Regions from separate parts of the Streptomyces sp. NPDC058045 genome, predicted to be linked through region 1. Evidence: riboswitches for the same ligand, from Rfam matches in the RefSeq annotation. Region 1 holds a riboswitch; each other region holds the start of a gene.
What was found. A riboswitch is a leader RNA that binds a small molecule or an ion and turns the genes downstream of it on or off. The one in region 1 is predicted to bind cobalamin.

Region 1 (5,029 bases):
CCCGGTGGAGCGGCGCGCCCGGCTGGACTATCCGGAACCGGTGGTCGACCTCGCCGAGGGGCTGGAACGCTTCCACCAGGGGCGCGGATGAGTGTTCCGCCCGCGCCATGGCAGGCTCAAGGCTCCCACTGTCCCGTGTCCGTCCGAGGAGTGCCGTGTCCGTCCGTCTCCTGCTCGTCTCCCCCGCCATGACCCGCTCGCTGCGACGGGGTGTCTTCGACGACGGGGATCCGCTGGACGAACAGGGCGCCGCGCAGGCCAAGTCGGCGGCCGGAGCACTGCCCGGGGACGCCCGCGCGGTGCACTCGCCGAGTGTGCGGTGTGCGCGGACCGCGACCGCCCTGGGGCTCCGCGCCGAGCACGGTGGCGGTGCGCCGGCCGGTCTTGACGCGGGCCGGTGGCAGGGCCGGACCCTGGACGAAGTCGCCGCCACGGAACCGGAGTTGCTGTCCCGCTGGCTGACCGATCCGGAGTCGGCGGCGCCCGGTGGGGAGTCGGTGTCCGGGGTGTGCGCACGGGTCGGCGGTTGGCTGGACGGGGTGGCCGAGGGTGGTACGGGACGGTGGGTGGCCGTGGTGGAAGCGGAGGTGGTGCGGGCCGCGGCGGTTCTGGCGACGGGCGCCCCGCTCACCTCCTTCTGGCGGTTCGACGTACCGCCGCTGACCGTCACCGAGTTGAGCGGGCGGGACGGCCGCTGGAACCTCCGCCTGGGCCGCCCCCTCGTATGACGATGCCCGTCACTGCCCGGCCGGTACCGGCTCCCTTGCCTCGGTGTCCTCCGGTTGCAGCAGGCGCTGCGCCAACTCCCCGAAGAGCAGGCCGAATCCGCCCCAGAGCACAAGCTGCATGGTGAGCGCGGAGAGGCGGAAGCGCCACAGCAGGTCGGCCGGGAAGTGCTCCGGGACCTCGTTGACCACCGGCAGGAACTCGTAGGCCACACCGATGACCACGGCGAAACCGAGGAGCGCCGCCACCGTCGCCCACCAGCCGCCGAGCCGGGGCGCGAGCCGCTTCCCGGCGATGGTGGCCGCGACGGCGAGCAGCACGCTCAGCACCATCATCAGCAGATACAGGGTGGTCCGCTTGCCGATGGTGTCCTCGCCGCCCACCGCGGGCGGGTTGGCGGGGTACTTGAGGAACGGCACGACGTACACGGCGAGGAGTGCGCAGGACGACAGCAGCAGCGCGGTGGCGCGGGGGCTGAAGCGGCCCACCCGGCCGAGGGCGAAGCTGTAGGCGAGGGCGGCGATACCGCCGAACGCGATCCCGTAGACCAGGATTCCGGTGGCCAGGCCGGCGGTGGACTGGAGGCTGCGGGAGACGAGTTCGCCGTCGTCGCCGTGCGAGTGCCCGGCGTGGGCGGCCTCCTCGAAGCCGATGGCGGCGTCGACATGGGGTTCGCCGAGCCAGTAGGCGACGATCAGGGCGAGCACGCCGGCGGCCAGACCGGCGAGCATTCCCCGAACGAGCAGGTTGCGTACGGTTGTTGAGTTCATGAGCGGGCGGCGTCCCTCTGGTCAGTGGCAGGGGAAGCCGAGCAGATGGCGGGCGTCGTGCACCCACTCATGGACCCCCGCGCCGCTGAACACGGAGGTGGCGCCCTGCTCGGCGCCGACGAAGTACAGCAGGACCAGCATCAGCACACCGAAGAAGGCCGCCCAGGGGGCGATGTCCTTCAGCGGCAGTTTGGCCGGTATGGCGGGGGTGGTGGCGGTCGGCTGGGCGACGTGCTGCGCCATGGCGGAGCCTCCTTCGGGAGTTCGCGTCCCGTCTCGGTGGTGCACAGGACGACGGCCACGGGTCTGACTCACGCACGGTCCCAGGACCGCCCGCTCACAGTGGCGCGACCGTGCCGGACTTCCACCGGCTTCCGTCGTACCGTCGTCAACAACGTACTGAAGTTACCGTGTGCCTCCGCCGCGGCCAAGACCGCCCCCTGGTCGGTGGGTGGGTCAGGTGAGTCGCTGGGCCAGTCCGAGGACGATGTTCTCGGGGCCGCGGACGTAGCAGAGCAGGTAGAAGTCCTCGAACCGGGCGATCTCGCCGACCAGTTGGGCACCGAGGGCACGTAGTCGGGCGACGGTGTCCTCGATGTCGTCGACGGCGAACATCACCCGGCGCAGACCGAGTGTGTTCATCGGAGCCTCGGCGGGCTCGGGAGTGATCGCCCGAGGGGTGTGGAACTTCGCCAGCTCGATACGGCCGGGGCCGTCCGGGACGCGCAGCATCGCCACCTCCTGCCGGGCACCGTCGATCCCGATGACACGGTCGACCCAGCGCCCCTCGACGGCACTCCGCCCCTCCAGCTCCATGCCCGCCTCGACGAAGAAGTCGACGACCGAGTCCAGGTCGTCGACGACGATGAGGACGTTGTCCATCCGCTGGATCGCCATACCGGGTGTCTCCCTCTCGTACGCAACAGGTGGGGATCGGGTGGTCCGCGGGGGTCTCAGGAGTGGATGGCGCCCGGCCCGAGGCCGTCGAGTGCCCGGCCCATCCGTGCCAGCGCCTCCCGCAGGATCGCCGGTGAGGTGGCGAAGTTGAGCCGAACGCAGCCCGCGCCGCCGGTGCCGAAGATGTGCCCGGAGCTGAGGGCGACGCGCGCCTCGTCCAGGAACACCCGCGCCGGTCCGGCCAGTTCGCCGACGGTCCCGGGGCCTTCGGACGGCCGGTCGTCGTGGAGTCCGAGGTGGGTGCAGTCCAGCCAGGCGAGGTAAGTGCCTTGCGGCGGCAGATACTTCACCCCGGGGAGGTGTTCGGCGACCAGCTCGCCCAGCAGGGTCCGGTTGGCGTCGAGCCCGCGCAGGACGTCGTCCAGCCAGTCGGTCCCGTCGCGGAGGGCGGCGGTGTGGGCGAGGATGCCGAAGTGGCTCGGCCCGTGGCTGACCTCTTCCGGCATCCGGCGGAGATCGGCCGCCGCCTCGGTCCCGGCCATGGCCACGGCGGCCTTGAGACCGGCCAGGTTCCACGCCTTGGACGCGGAGGTCAGCGCGAAGCCGTTCTCCGCGCCTGGCACGCTGAGGAACGGTGTGAAGAAGGCGCCGGGCAGCACCAGCGGGGCGTGGATCTCGTCGGCGACGACCCGCACACCGTGCTCGCGGGCGAGCGCCGCGACCGCCTCCAGCTCCGCGCGGGTGTGCACCGCGCCGGTCGGATTGTGCGGGTTGCTCAGCAGCAGCGCCGCCCGCCGCCCCCGCTGCCGCGCCAGGCGGAACGCCCGCTCCAGGTTGTCGAGGTCGATCCGCAGATCCGGGCCGAGGCGGGCCTCGACGATCTTGCGGCCCGAGTGCTCCACGAACGCGTAGAACGGCGGGTACACGGGCGAGCACACCACGACCGTGTCGCCCGGGCCGGTGATCAGGCGGAGGATCTCGACGGCGCCCAGCATCACATCGGGCACGACGGTGGTGTGCTCCACCCGCAGCCCGTCCCACCCCCAGCGCGTCGCGGCGAACCCGGCGAGCGCCTCGGCGTAGGCGGTGCCGTGCGGGTACCCGGTGTCGCCCAACTCGACGGCCCGGTGCAGGGTCTCGGCGACAGCGGGCGCCAGCGGGACGTCCATCTCCGCCACCCACAGCGGGAGCACGTCCGCCGGGTGCGCCCGCCACTTCGTACTGCTGCGCTGCCGCAACTGCTCCAGGGACAGCCGGACGAGCGGATCGGTACGGCCCCCCTCCCGCGGTGACCGGTGCGGGTCCCCACCCGTGCCGTCGCTCCTGCCCTCAGTCATACGTGATCCTCCTCACCCCGGCGCGCCCCGGGCCTCACGGTAGGGGGTGATCGCCCCGTGGGACGGTACCTCTCCGGCGGCGGCGGACGGGCCGAGCCGGCCCAAGTCCCGTAGCAGGGGCAGCAGATGGAGTTCGACGGCCGGGGCGAGCCGCACCCCGGGCCCGCCGCCACGGTTCCCCCGCATCGTGCGTCCCGCTCCGGCGGCTCGGGCGGGCGGTGTCCGTGCCGCGGGCGCTGTTGGCGCTCCGCGGGCGCCGGACCGTAGGCTGGTGTGTGCAGTTGGTTCGCCCCGTCTGCCGGGCGGGGCGTCGTAAGAGGGAGTCTCTCGGAGGAGCACTCCGTGACCACCGAGACCGCAGCCGCGGCAGCACGGGCCACCGTGTACGGCTACCCCCGCCAGGGGCTGAACCGGGAGCTCAAGAAGGCGATCGAGGGCTACTGGAGGGGCCGTACCGGCGCCGGTGCCCTCCGCGCCACCGCCGCCGGACTGCGCCGCGGCAACTGGCTGGAGCTGGCCGAGTCCGGCATCGACGAGGTCCCCACCGGCGACTTCTCGTACTACGACCATGTGCTGGACACCACCGTGATGGTGGGCGCGATCCCCGAGCGGCACCGCGCGGCTGTCGCCGCCGACCCGCTGGACGGCTACTTCGCGATGGCCCGCGGCACCCAGGACGTCGCACCGCTGGAGATGACCAAGTGGTTCGACACCAACTACCACTATCTGGTACCGGAGTTGGGGCCGGACACGGTCTTCGCGGCGGACTCCGGCAAGCAGGTGGGCGAGTTCGCGGAGGCCCGTGCCCTCGGTCTCACCGCCCGGCCCGTGCTGGTCGGCCCGGTCACCTATCTGCTGCTGGCGAAGCCCGCGCCCGGGGTGCCCGCCGACTTCGATCCGCTCACCCTGCTGGACCGGCTGCTCCCGGTGTACGCGGAGGTCCTGGCCGATCTGCGGGCTGCCGGGGCCGAGTGGGCGCAGCTCGACGAACCGGCGCTGGTGCAGGACCGCACCCCGGCCGAGCTGAACGCCACCGCCCGCGCCTACCGCGATCTCGGCGCCCGCACCGACCGCCCCAGCCTGCTCGTCGCCACCTACTTCGACCGCCTCGGTGACGCCCTGCCGGTACTCGCCGAGGCGCCGGTCGAGGGTCTGGCGCTGGACTTCACCGGGCCCGCCGCCGCCCGGCTGGACGCACTCGCCGCGGTCGGTGGCCTGCCCGGCAAGCGCCTGGTCGCCGGTGTCGTCGACGGCCGCAACATCTGGGCCGACGACCTGGAGAAGTCCCTCACCACCCTC
Region 2 (5,029 bases), on a different contig from region 1:
GGATCTGGGCGTCCTTGACCTCGCACAGCCAGCCGTCGACATGCAGCAGGAAGTCGTCGAAGCCCTCGTCGTCGGGCCGGTCGGTGAGGCCCAGGTCGTGGTCGAGCTTCGCGGCCTGGATGAGGGTCCAGATCTGGGCGCGGACCGCGGGCAGCTTCGCCGGGTCCATGGCGGCGATCTGGGCGTGCTCGTCCAGGAGTTGTTCCAGCCGGGCGATGTCGCCGTAGGACTCGGCGCGGGCCATCGGCGGCACCAGGTGGTCGACCAGGGTGGCGTGCACCCGGCGCTTGGCCTGGGTGCCCTCGCCGGGGTCGTTGACCAGGAAGGGGTAGATCAGCGGCAGGTCGCCGAGGGCGGCGTCGGGGGCGCAGGCCGCGGAGAGCCCGGCGTTCTTCCCGGGCAGCCACTCCAGGTTGCCGTGCTTGCCGAGGTGGATCACCGCGTCGGCGCCGAAGCCGCCCTCCGCCTCGGGCGCCGCGATCCACCGGTACGCGGCCAGATAGTGGTGCGAGGGCGGCAGGTCGGGGTCGTGGTAGATCGCGATCGGGTTCTCCCCGAAGCCGCGCGGCGGCTGGATGACGATCAGTATGTTGCCGTGCCGCAGGGCGGCCAGCACGATGTCCCCGTCCGGGTCGCCGCCGTCGGCGACCCGGCTGCGGTCCACGAACATCTCGCCGGGCGGCGGCCCCCAGTGCTCCTCGACCGCGGTCCGCAGCTCCTCGGGGAGGGTGGCGTACCAGCGGCGGTAGGCGGCGGCCGGGACGCGCACCGGGTTGCGGGCCAACTGCTCCTCGGTGAGCCACTCCTGGTCATGGCCGCCGGCCTCGATCAGCGCCCGGATCAGCTCGTCGCCGTCACCGGAGGCGAAGCCCGGCAACTCCTCGACGGGGGCGGCCCCCAGGTCGTAGCCCTCGCCGGCCAGCCGCCGCAGCAGCGCCACCGCGGACGCCGGGGTGTCCAGACCGACCGCGTTGCCGATCCTGGAGTGCTTGGTGGGGTACGCGGACAGCACCAGCGCCAGCTTCTTGCGGGCGTCGGGGATGTGCCGCAGGCGGGCGTGGCGCACCGCGATCCCGGCGACCCGGTCGGCCCGCTCCTCGTCGGCCGCGTAGGCGGGCAGCCCGTCCGCGTCGATCTCCTTGAACGAGAACGGCACGGTGATCAGCCGCCCGTCGAACTCGGGCACCGCGATCTGCCCGGCCGCGTCCAGCGGGGAGACGCCCTCGTCGTTGGCCTCCCAGTCGGCGCGGGACGAGGTGAGGCACAGGGCCTGGAGGATCGGTACGTCGAGCCGGGCCAGCGCGCCCGCGTCCCAGGCCTCGTCGTCGCCTCCGGCGGAGGCGGCGGCCGGGGTGGTGCCGCCGGCCGCGAGCACCGTGGTGACGACGGCGTCCGCGGCGGCCAACTCGGCGAGCAGCTCCGGCTCCGGGGAGCGCAGCGAGGCCACATACAGCGGGAGGGCGCGGGCCCCGGCGGCGTTGACGCGGTCGCAGAGGGTGCGGACGAAGCCGGTGTTGCCGCTCATGTGGTGGGCGCGGTAGTAGACCACCGCCACCAGCGGAAGGCCGGGATCGGTGCCGGTGCCGGGGAGCGGCTGGTGGTCGAGGCGGCCCCAGGTGGGGGCGGCGGCGGGGGGTTCGAAGCCGTGGCCGGTGAGGAGGACCGTGTCGGAGAGGAAGCGGGCCAGTTGCTCCAGGTTGGCGGGGCCGCCGTGGGCGAGGTAGGCGTGGGCCTCGGTGGCGACGCCGATGGGCACCGTGGAGGCTGCCATGAGCTGCGCGTCCGGGGCCTGTTCACCGGTGAGGACGACGACGGGCCGCGCGGCGTCCGCGAGCAGCAGGTCGATCCCGTCCTGCCAGGCGCGCAGCCCGCCCAGCAGCCGCACCACGACCAGGTCCACCCCGTCGAGCAGCGCGGGGAGTTCACCGAGGGAGAGCCGGGCCGGGTTGGCGTACCGGTACGGCACGGGGCCCGTGGCCGCGCGTGCGCTGAGCAGGTCGGTGTCGGAGGTCGACAGCAGCAGAAGCATGGGTGCGCGGGCCTTCCTCGGGGTGTCCGCGCCCCGGGTGGTCGTGAGGACGGCGGGAGTTCCTGGCTGACCGCACACCTCGCGGGTGCGGCTACACAGTGGCGGGACCGCGCCGGATTCACACCGGGCTTCCTCCCGTGGGTCGTGGGGGACCCGTGCCGTCTCTGGCGACTGCATAGTAAGTCCTCGGCGTACGGGGCACAGCGGCGCCCGGGAGGCGGCTTCGGGGCCGTGGGTATGCTCGCCGCCATGCCGCCGACCTCAGCAAACACCCCGGACCGGGACAAAGCATCCCGGGTGCCGCAGGACCCCGGTGCGCCCCGTGCGACCGGTCCCGCGGCGCCGGTCCGGGACCGCGGCGACGCCTGCCCGGGGGCCCTCAGGCTGCACCCCGCCGACGACGGCCCACTGGCCCGACTCCGGCTCCCCGGCGGCCTGTTGACGGCGTTTCAGGCCCGCGCACTGGGCGACGCGGCACGGCATCTCGCGGACGGCCGGATCGGCATCACCTCCCGCGGCAACGCCGAACTGCGCGCCCTCGACGCCGAAGGCACCGGCGAGTTGGCCGCCCTGCTCACCACCGCCGGCCTGCTGCCCTCCCCGGCCCACGACCGGATACGCAACATCCTGGCCTCCCCGCTCTCCGGGCTTGACGGCCGCGGCCACACCGATGTCCGGCCCTGGGTAAGGGAGTTGGACCACCTGCTGTGTTCACGGGAGTGGACCACCGGCCTGTCGGGGCGCTTCCTCTTCGCCCTGGACGACGGCCGTGGCGACACCGCCGCACTCGGCGCCGATGTGACCTTGCTCGCACTCCCGGACGGCACCGCGGCACTCCGGCTCGGCGGCCAGGACCCCGCGGACGAAGTGTGGTTCGTCACAGCGGAGGACGGGCCGCGGGCCGCGCTCGCCGCCGCCGAGGCCTTCCTCACCACCGCGGCCACCACCGGCGGCGGAGCCTGGCGCATGTCCGAACTCCCCGCCACCGCCCGCCCCGACATCCCCGCCGCCCTGCACCGGGCCGGCCTCCGCCCCCTCCCCCCAGGCCGTGCCCCCACCCCGGCGGGCGAGCCCCCGCCGCCCGGCCTCCTCACCGGCCCCGGTGGCCGCCGCGTCCTCAGCGTCCACGCCCCGCTGGGCCGCCTCACCGCCGACCAGTGGGACCTGCTGCGGCCCCCGCCCGGCGGCGAACTGCGACTCACGCCCTGGCGCGGCGCCGTACTCTCCGGCCTGGACGCCGGGCCCGCCGCCGAACGCCTCACCGCACTCGCCGCCGCCGGACTCATCACCTCCGCGGACTCGCCCTGGCACCGGGTCACCGCCTGCACCGGCCGGCCCGGCTGCGCCCGCTCCCGCACCGACGTACGGGCCGACGCGGAACACGCGGTGCGCGCCGGACCGCGGGCCGCGCTGCCGGTGCACTGGTCCGGATGCGAACGCCGCTGCGGCCGCCCCCGAGGCGAACACCTGGACATCGTCGCCACCCCGGACGGCTACCGCACCGCCACCCGTGGCACCGGCTGAACTCCCTCACCAGCCACGCCGGATGACCGGCCGGAGCACGAACTCCCCGACGGATCACGCCAGATGACCACCCACGGCACGAACTCCCCTACGGACCCCACGAGATGAGCGAGACCAGCGTGTTCGACTACGAGAAGGACGGTGCGGCCATCTACCGCCGGTCCTTTGCCACCATCCGCGCCGAGGCCGATCTCGCCGGTCTGCCCGAGGACGTCAGCCGGGTCGCGGTCCGGATGATCCACGCCTGCGGCATGGTCGACCTGGTCCGCGATCTCGCCTTCAGCCCGCGGGCGGTGGCCCGCGGGCGGGCCGCGCTGAACGCCGGGGCGCCCATCCTGTGCGACGCGCAGATGGTGGCCAGCGGCGTCACCCGCACCCGCCTCCCCGCCGGCAACGAGGTGGTGTGCACCCTGTCCGACCCCGCGGTGCCCGCGCTCGCCGCGGAACTCGGCACCACCCGCAGCGCCGCCGCCCTGGAACTCTGGCGCGACCGCCTGGACGGCTCCGTGGTCGCCGTCGGCAACGCGCCCACCGCCCTCTTCCGGCTGCTGGAACTCGTCGAGGAGGGAGCGGGACGGCCCGCCGCAGTGATCGGCGTCCCGGTCGGCTTCGTCGGAGCCGCCGAGTCCAAGGACGCCCTCGCCGCCCACCCCGCGGGCCTGGACCACCTGGTGGTCCGCGGCCGGCGCGGCGGCAGCGCGATGGCGGCGGCGGCGATCAACGCGATGGCGAGCGAGGCGGAATGAGCGGCCGGCAGCACCCGGAACCGGGCCGGTTGTACGGGGTGGGTCTGGGCCCCGGCGACCCGGCGTTGATGACCCTGCGCGCCGTGGAGGTGATCGGCGGCGCCGAGGTGGTGGCGTACCACAGTGCGCGGCACGGGCGGTCGATCGCGCGCTCCATCGCGGAGCGGCATCTGCGCCCGGACCACATCGAAGAGGCCCTGGTCTACCCGGTCACCACCGAGACCACCGACCATCCCGGCGGCTACCGCGGCGCCCTGGACGAGTTCTACGAGCAGGCCGCGGCCCGGCTCGCCGCCCATCTGGACGCGGGGCGCAGCGTCGCCGTGCTCGCCGAGGGCGATCCACTCTTCTACGGCTCGTATATGCATATGCACAAGCGGCTCGCGGGGCGCTATCCGACGGAGGTGGTGCCGGGGGTGACCTCGGTCAGCGCGGCCGCGGCACGGCTGCAGAAACCGCTGGTGGAGGGCGAGGAGGTGCTGACGATCCTGCCCGGCACGCTGCCCGAGGAGGAGTTGACCGCCCGGCTGGCCGCCACCGACGCGGCCGTGGTGATGAAGCTCGGCCGTACCTTCCCCACGGTGCGCCGCGCCCTGGACCGCTCCGGCCGGCTGCCCGAGGCCCGTTACGCGGAGCGCGCCACCATGCCGGGCGAGCGCACCGGGCGGCTCACCGACATCGACCCGGACTCGGTGCCGTACTTCTCGGTGGCGGTGCTGCCCAGCCGGGT
Region 3 (5,029 bases), on a different contig from region 1:
GGTGCCGGGCACCACCACCAGGTCGGCGTCGGCCAGTTCCGGCGGCCGGTCCACGAAGCGCACCACCACACCGGGCTCGGCGGCCAGCGCGTCCACATCGGTGAAGTTCGACATCAGCGGCACCGCGCACACCGCGATCCGCAGCACGTCCTCCCCGGCCGGTTCGCTCACCGCCGACTCGCGGACCGCGCCGCGCAGCGACACCCGCAGCCCGTCCTCCTCGTCGATCCCCAGGCCGTGCCGGAACGGCAGTACGCCCAACGAGGGCCGCCCGGTGAGCCCTTGGAGCATCCGCAGGCCCGGTTCCAGCAGCGTCACATCGCCGCGGAACTTGTTCACCAGGAAGCCGGAGACCAGCGCCTGGTCGGCGGGGGAGAGCAGGGCGAGGGTGCCGAAGAAGGAGGCGAAGACCCCGCCGCGGTCGATGTCCCCGACCACCACCACCGGCAGCCCGGCGGCCCGCGCCAGCCCCATGTTGACGATGTCGGTACGCCGCAGATTGATCTCGGCGGGCGAACCGGCGCCCTCGCAGACCACCGCGTCGTACTCGCCCCGCAGCTCGCTCAGGCAGTCCAGCACGGTGCCGAGGAGTGCCTCCTGGCGGCCGCCGTGGTAGCCGCGGGCGCTCAACTCGCCCACCGGGCGCCCCATCAGCACCACCTGGCTGCTGCTGTCGCCGCCCGGCTTCAGCAGCACCGGGTTCATCAGCGCGCTCGGCTCCACCCGGGCGGCCTGCGCCTGCATGGCCTGCGCCCGCCCGATCTCCGCGCCGTCCCGCGTCACGAACGAGTTCAGCGACATGTTCTGCGCCTTGAACGGGGCGGCCTTCACCCCCTGCCGGACCAGCCACCGGCAGATCCCGGCGGTCACCACGCTCTTGCCCGCGTCCGAGGTGGTACCGGCCACCAGCAGCCCGCCGCCCCGGCCCTTCCCGCTCCCGCTCACACCGTCCCCGCCTTCCGCGCCGCCCGCTCCACGAGCAGCCTGCCGCCCGCACACACCACCAGCGCCCCCCAACTCACCCGCCGCGACAGCCGGATGGCGCGCGGTACGTCCTCGACCCGTACGGCACGCCCGGCCGCGTTCAGCACCGGCCGGTGCTCCACCCGGCCCCCGTAGGCGAGGGTGCCGCCCAGCCGTACGCCGAGCGCGCCCGCGAACGCCGCTTCCACCGGGCCCGCGTTGGGGCTGGGATGGCGGCCCGCGTCGGTACGCCAGGCGCGCAGCGCGGAACGCGGCGCACCGCCGAGCGCCGCCGCCAGCAGCGCCGTCAGCCGGGCACCGGGCGCGCCCGCCGCGTCGTCCAGCCGCGCCGAGGCCCAGCCGTAGCGCAGATACCGCGGGGAGCGGTGGCCCACCATCGCGTCCAGGGTGTTGACGGCACGGAACGCGACCAGCCCCGGTACTCCCGCCACCGCCCCCCACACCAGGGCGCCGACCACCGCGTCCGAGGTGTTCTCGGCGACCGACTCGACCACGGCGCGGGCGAGTTGACCGGCGTCCAGCGCCTCCGGGTCCCGCCCGCAGAGGTGCGGCAGCCGGGCCCGGGCGGCGGTGAGCTCACCCGCGGCCAGCGCGGCGCCCACGGCCCGAGCCTCCCGGCCCAGCGTGGTACCGCCGACCACGGCCCAGGTGGCGGCCGCGGTCAGGGCGGTGGCGGCGGCGGGGGAGCGGCGCACCGCCCGGCCCGCCAGTACGGCCACACCGAGGGCGCCGCCCGCGCAGACCAGGGTGTGCAGCGCGCCGCGGGCCCGGTCGTCCCTCCACAGGGCGCGCTCCACGGCGGCCGCGGCACGGCCGAAGGCGGCCACGGGGTGCCCGCGGCGGGGGTCGCCGAGGGCCGCGTCGGCGAGCATTCCGGCGGTGGCACCACAGGCGAACACCCGGGCGCCGTACGCGACTTGTGTTCCGGGTGGCGGGCAGCCCGGCATCGCTCCGTGTCCTCACTCAGGGTCCGCGCCCCGGTTCGAAGGAAACGACGGCGAGAGTCTCCTGGCTCCCGGATCCGCGGCTCCCCCGGCCTTCCAGCCCCGGTGGGTCGGGGCCGTGACATCGGTGTGGGGGAGCGCTCCCCGGTGACAGTGGCGGGACCGCGCCGGATTCGCACCGGCTTCCTCTCCATGCCGCCGTACTTGGCCCCGGAAGTCCACCACGGCCCCCGAACACCCGTCAACCTGCCGTTGACCTGGGACGGGAGAGTGTGCGCGGCCCCACACCACGGCCCCCAGCACGGGGAAGGGGCGGGGCGCGCACCGGTATCCCGGTGTACGCCCCGCCCCTCGCGCGGAGTACGGATCGCCCGCGCCCGATCAGGCCACGATCAGAAAGATCCCGTAGGCGACGGCGGCCGTGCACAGTGCGAAGCAGGCGTAGGCGCCGGTGGTGGCGAGCGCCGCGGAACCGCCTTCCGCGGTGGCCTCCTCGCGCTTGGCGAGGCCCACCACCCCGAGGGTGAAGAGGCCCACCAGGGCCACGGTGGCGACGAGGCTGACGCCGAAGACGGAGCCGAGTGCCGCCCAGTCGATGTCGATGGAGTCCATGGGATGCGGGGTCCTTTCCTACACCGTGGCCGGCTTGGCGGGCGCGGGCGGAGTCGTCGGCCCGCCGTCGGGTGCCGCCGCCGACTCCGACGTCGTCGACTCCGCAGCCTCGGTGTCCGCTGCCGCGGGGACCGCGCCGCGCACCGGCGGCGGGGCGACGGCGGCGATGGCGGTGGTGACCACCCCGGCCGGCTCGGCCGGCTCCGAACCGCCGTCCGCAGCCGGGTCGTTGACGTTGTGCTGGTCGACGGGACGGCGCCGGGACAGCGTCCAGATCAGTCCGGAACCGGCCACCAGCAGCACCCCGGTGGTGACGACGCCCCAGGTGCCGCGGCTGGTGAGGAACTCGGCACCGGCGCCCACCAGACCCGCGGCCGGCAGCGTCAGCCCCCAGGCCGCGAACATCCGGCTGGCCGTGGACCAGCGCACCACGCCCCCCTTGCGGCCCAGGCCCGCGCCCATCACGGCACCCGAGCAGACCTGGGTGGTGGAGAGCGAGAAGCCGAGGTGCGAGGAGGCGAGGATCGCGGTGGCCGCACTGGTCTGGGCGGCGAAGCCCTGTGGCGGCGCCAGCTCGGTCAGCCCGCGGCCCATGGTGCGGATGATGCGCCAGCCGCCGAGGTAGGTGCCGAGCGCGATGGCCAGACCGGCCGAAGTGATCACCCAGACCGGCGGGTTGGAGCCCGGGGCCAGGACGCCGCCGGTGACCAGGGCGAGGGTGATGATGCCCATGGTCTTCTGCGCGTCGTTGGTGCCGTGCGCCAGCGAGACCAGCCCGGCGGAGGCGATCTGCCCGGCCCGGTACCCCTTGGCGGTGTGCCGTTCGTCGGTGCGCGAGCCGAGCCGGTAGGTGATCCGGGTGGCCAGCGTCGCCGCGAGGCCCGCGACGAGCGGAGCGGCGACCGCGGGCAGCAGGACCTTGGTGATGACGGTGGAGCCGTTCACCGAGGACCAGCCGGCCGACATGACGGCGGCACCGATGAGCCCACCGAAGAGGGCGTGCGAGGAGCTGGACGGCAGGCCCAGCAGCCAGGTGAGGAGATTCCACAGGATGGCGCCGACCAGCGCCGCGAAGATGACCTCGGTTCTGAGGCCCTTTTCGTCGATGATCCCGCCGGAGATCGTTTTTGCGACCTCGACCGACAGGAACGCTCCGACGAGATTCAGCGAGGCCGAGAGTGCGACGGCCGCTTTGGGTTTGAGTGCGCCGGTGGAGATGGTGGTGGCCATCGCGTTGGCGGTGTCGTGGAAACCGTTCGTGAAGTCGAACACGAGAGCGGTGACGATCACGATCCCGAGGAGAAGCGTGATGTGTTCCATTTACCCGGGCTTCTGTTTGGCGTCGTTGGCATCAGGACCGTAGGCAATCTGGGTGAACGGAAGATGAACTCGGCCGGGCCGGAGAGTGACTCCGGTCGCGCGCCGGAGGAGGGCGGCGCGGGCGCGGGAGCGGGCCGCAGCACGGCGCCCCCTCCGTGCGCGGCCGGGGCGCGGAGGGGGCGCGGTGCTGGTGCGGGTGGTGCGGGTCAGCCCTTGGCGAGCCGCCTGAGCTGGGTCATGGAACCGTTGAACTTGTCCTGGTCGCCGGGGAGTTTGCCGTGGTCGTTGTACTGCCAGAAGGTCCAGAAGGTCCAGCCGGCGGGCAGCGGGCCGGGACTGGAGCCGTAGCGGGCCAGCCAGAGCGGGTGCTGGGCGGCGAAGGCCCGGCTGTGGCCGGTGCAGGTGTTCCACCACTGGGTGCTGGTGTAGATGGCGGGCCGGCGTCCGGTGCGCCGGTTCACCTCGTCGCTGAAGGACTTGATCCAGGACACCATCCCGGCCGCGCTCTTCCCGTAGCAGGAGCCGCCGGAGTACGGGTTGTGCTCGATGTCCAGGGCGGGCGGCAGCGTCTTGCCGTCCGCGGACCAGCCGCCGCCGTGCCGGACGAAGTAGGCGGCCTGCGTCTTGCCGGAGCTCTTGTTGGGGAGCGCGAAGTGGTACGCGCCGCGCAGCATCCCGGCCTTGTAGGCGCCGTTGTACTGCTGGGCGAAGTACGGGTTGCGGTAGTTCGTGGACTCGGTGGCCTTGACGTAGGCGAACCGGCCTCCCTTGCCGTGGACCGACCCCCAGTTGATGTTGCCCTGGTACGAGGAGACGTCATTGCCGATGGGCTTGGACGCGGCGGCCGCGGGCACCTCGGCGAGGGCCAGGCCGCCCAGAGCGAGGGCCACGGCGGACGCGGCGATCCGCCGGACTGGTCGACGGTCGGGAAGGCGAGCGAAAGCCATGTTTCCCCCAGGAAATGGGCTGTTGGGACAAATCGCCCGCAGGCTAACCACGGCTCCGACGGCCGTCCGGTGAGGCGCGACCAATAATTCGTAGAAAATGATTTATTACTGGATGAACTCACCCGAATGACGCAGCCGACGGCCGGGTGGCAGGATGCCCGCCATGACCCCACCCCCACCCGGACCGCCCACTCCCGACGACCCGCCCGCCCCGCCAGCCGA

Region 2: another riboswitch for cobalamin. It lies ahead of cobN (cobaltochelatase subunit CobN); the one in region 1 lies ahead of ACFVST_RS03625 (CbtB-domain containing protein).
Region 3: another riboswitch for cobalamin. It lies ahead of ACFVST_RS24440 (cobalamin biosynthesis protein); the one in region 1 lies ahead of ACFVST_RS03625 (CbtB-domain containing protein).

The regions. Positions count from the first base shown of each region.
Region 1 covers NZ_JBHVRR010000003.1:156,022-161,050, reverse strand. Annotated here, with positions in the region: gene ACFVST_RS03635 (histidine phosphatase family protein) at 1-728, shown strand, start outside; partial or broken gene ACFVST_RS03640 (cryptochrome/photolyase family protein) at 1-91, shown strand, start outside; gene ACFVST_RS03630 (CbtA family protein) at 738-1,496, opposite strand; gene ACFVST_RS03625 (CbtB-domain containing protein) at 1,518-1,739, opposite strand; cobalamin riboswitch at 1,775-1,898, opposite strand; gene ACFVST_RS03620 (VOC family protein) at 1,953-2,393, opposite strand; gene ACFVST_RS03615 (MalY/PatB family protein) at 2,450-3,730, opposite strand; gene ACFVST_RS03610 (hypothetical protein) at 3,743-3,916, opposite strand; gene metE (5-methyltetrahydropteroyltriglutamate--homocysteine S-methyltransferase) at 4,073-5,029, shown strand, end outside.
Region 2 covers NZ_JBHVRR010000007.1:122,222-127,250, reverse strand. Annotated here, with positions in the region: gene cobN (cobaltochelatase subunit CobN) at 1-2,029, opposite strand, end outside; cobalamin riboswitch at 2,063-2,207, opposite strand; gene cobG (precorrin-3B synthase) at 2,279-3,553, shown strand; gene ACFVST_RS07015 (precorrin-8X methylmutase) at 3,658-4,299, shown strand; gene ACFVST_RS07010 (precorrin-2 C(20)-methyltransferase) at 4,296-5,029, shown strand, end outside.
Region 3 covers NZ_JBHVRR010000051.1:24,507-29,535, reverse strand. Annotated here, with positions in the region: gene ACFVST_RS24445 (cobyric acid synthase) at 1-945, opposite strand, end outside; gene ACFVST_RS24440 (cobalamin biosynthesis protein) at 942-1,931, opposite strand; cobalamin riboswitch at 1,965-2,144, opposite strand; gene ACFVST_RS24435 (hypothetical protein) at 2,310-2,531, opposite strand; gene ACFVST_RS24430 (anion permease) at 2,559-3,860, opposite strand; gene ACFVST_RS24425 (lysozyme) at 4,067-4,807, opposite strand; gene ACFVST_RS24420 (class II aldolase/adducin family protein) at 4,971-5,029, shown strand, end outside.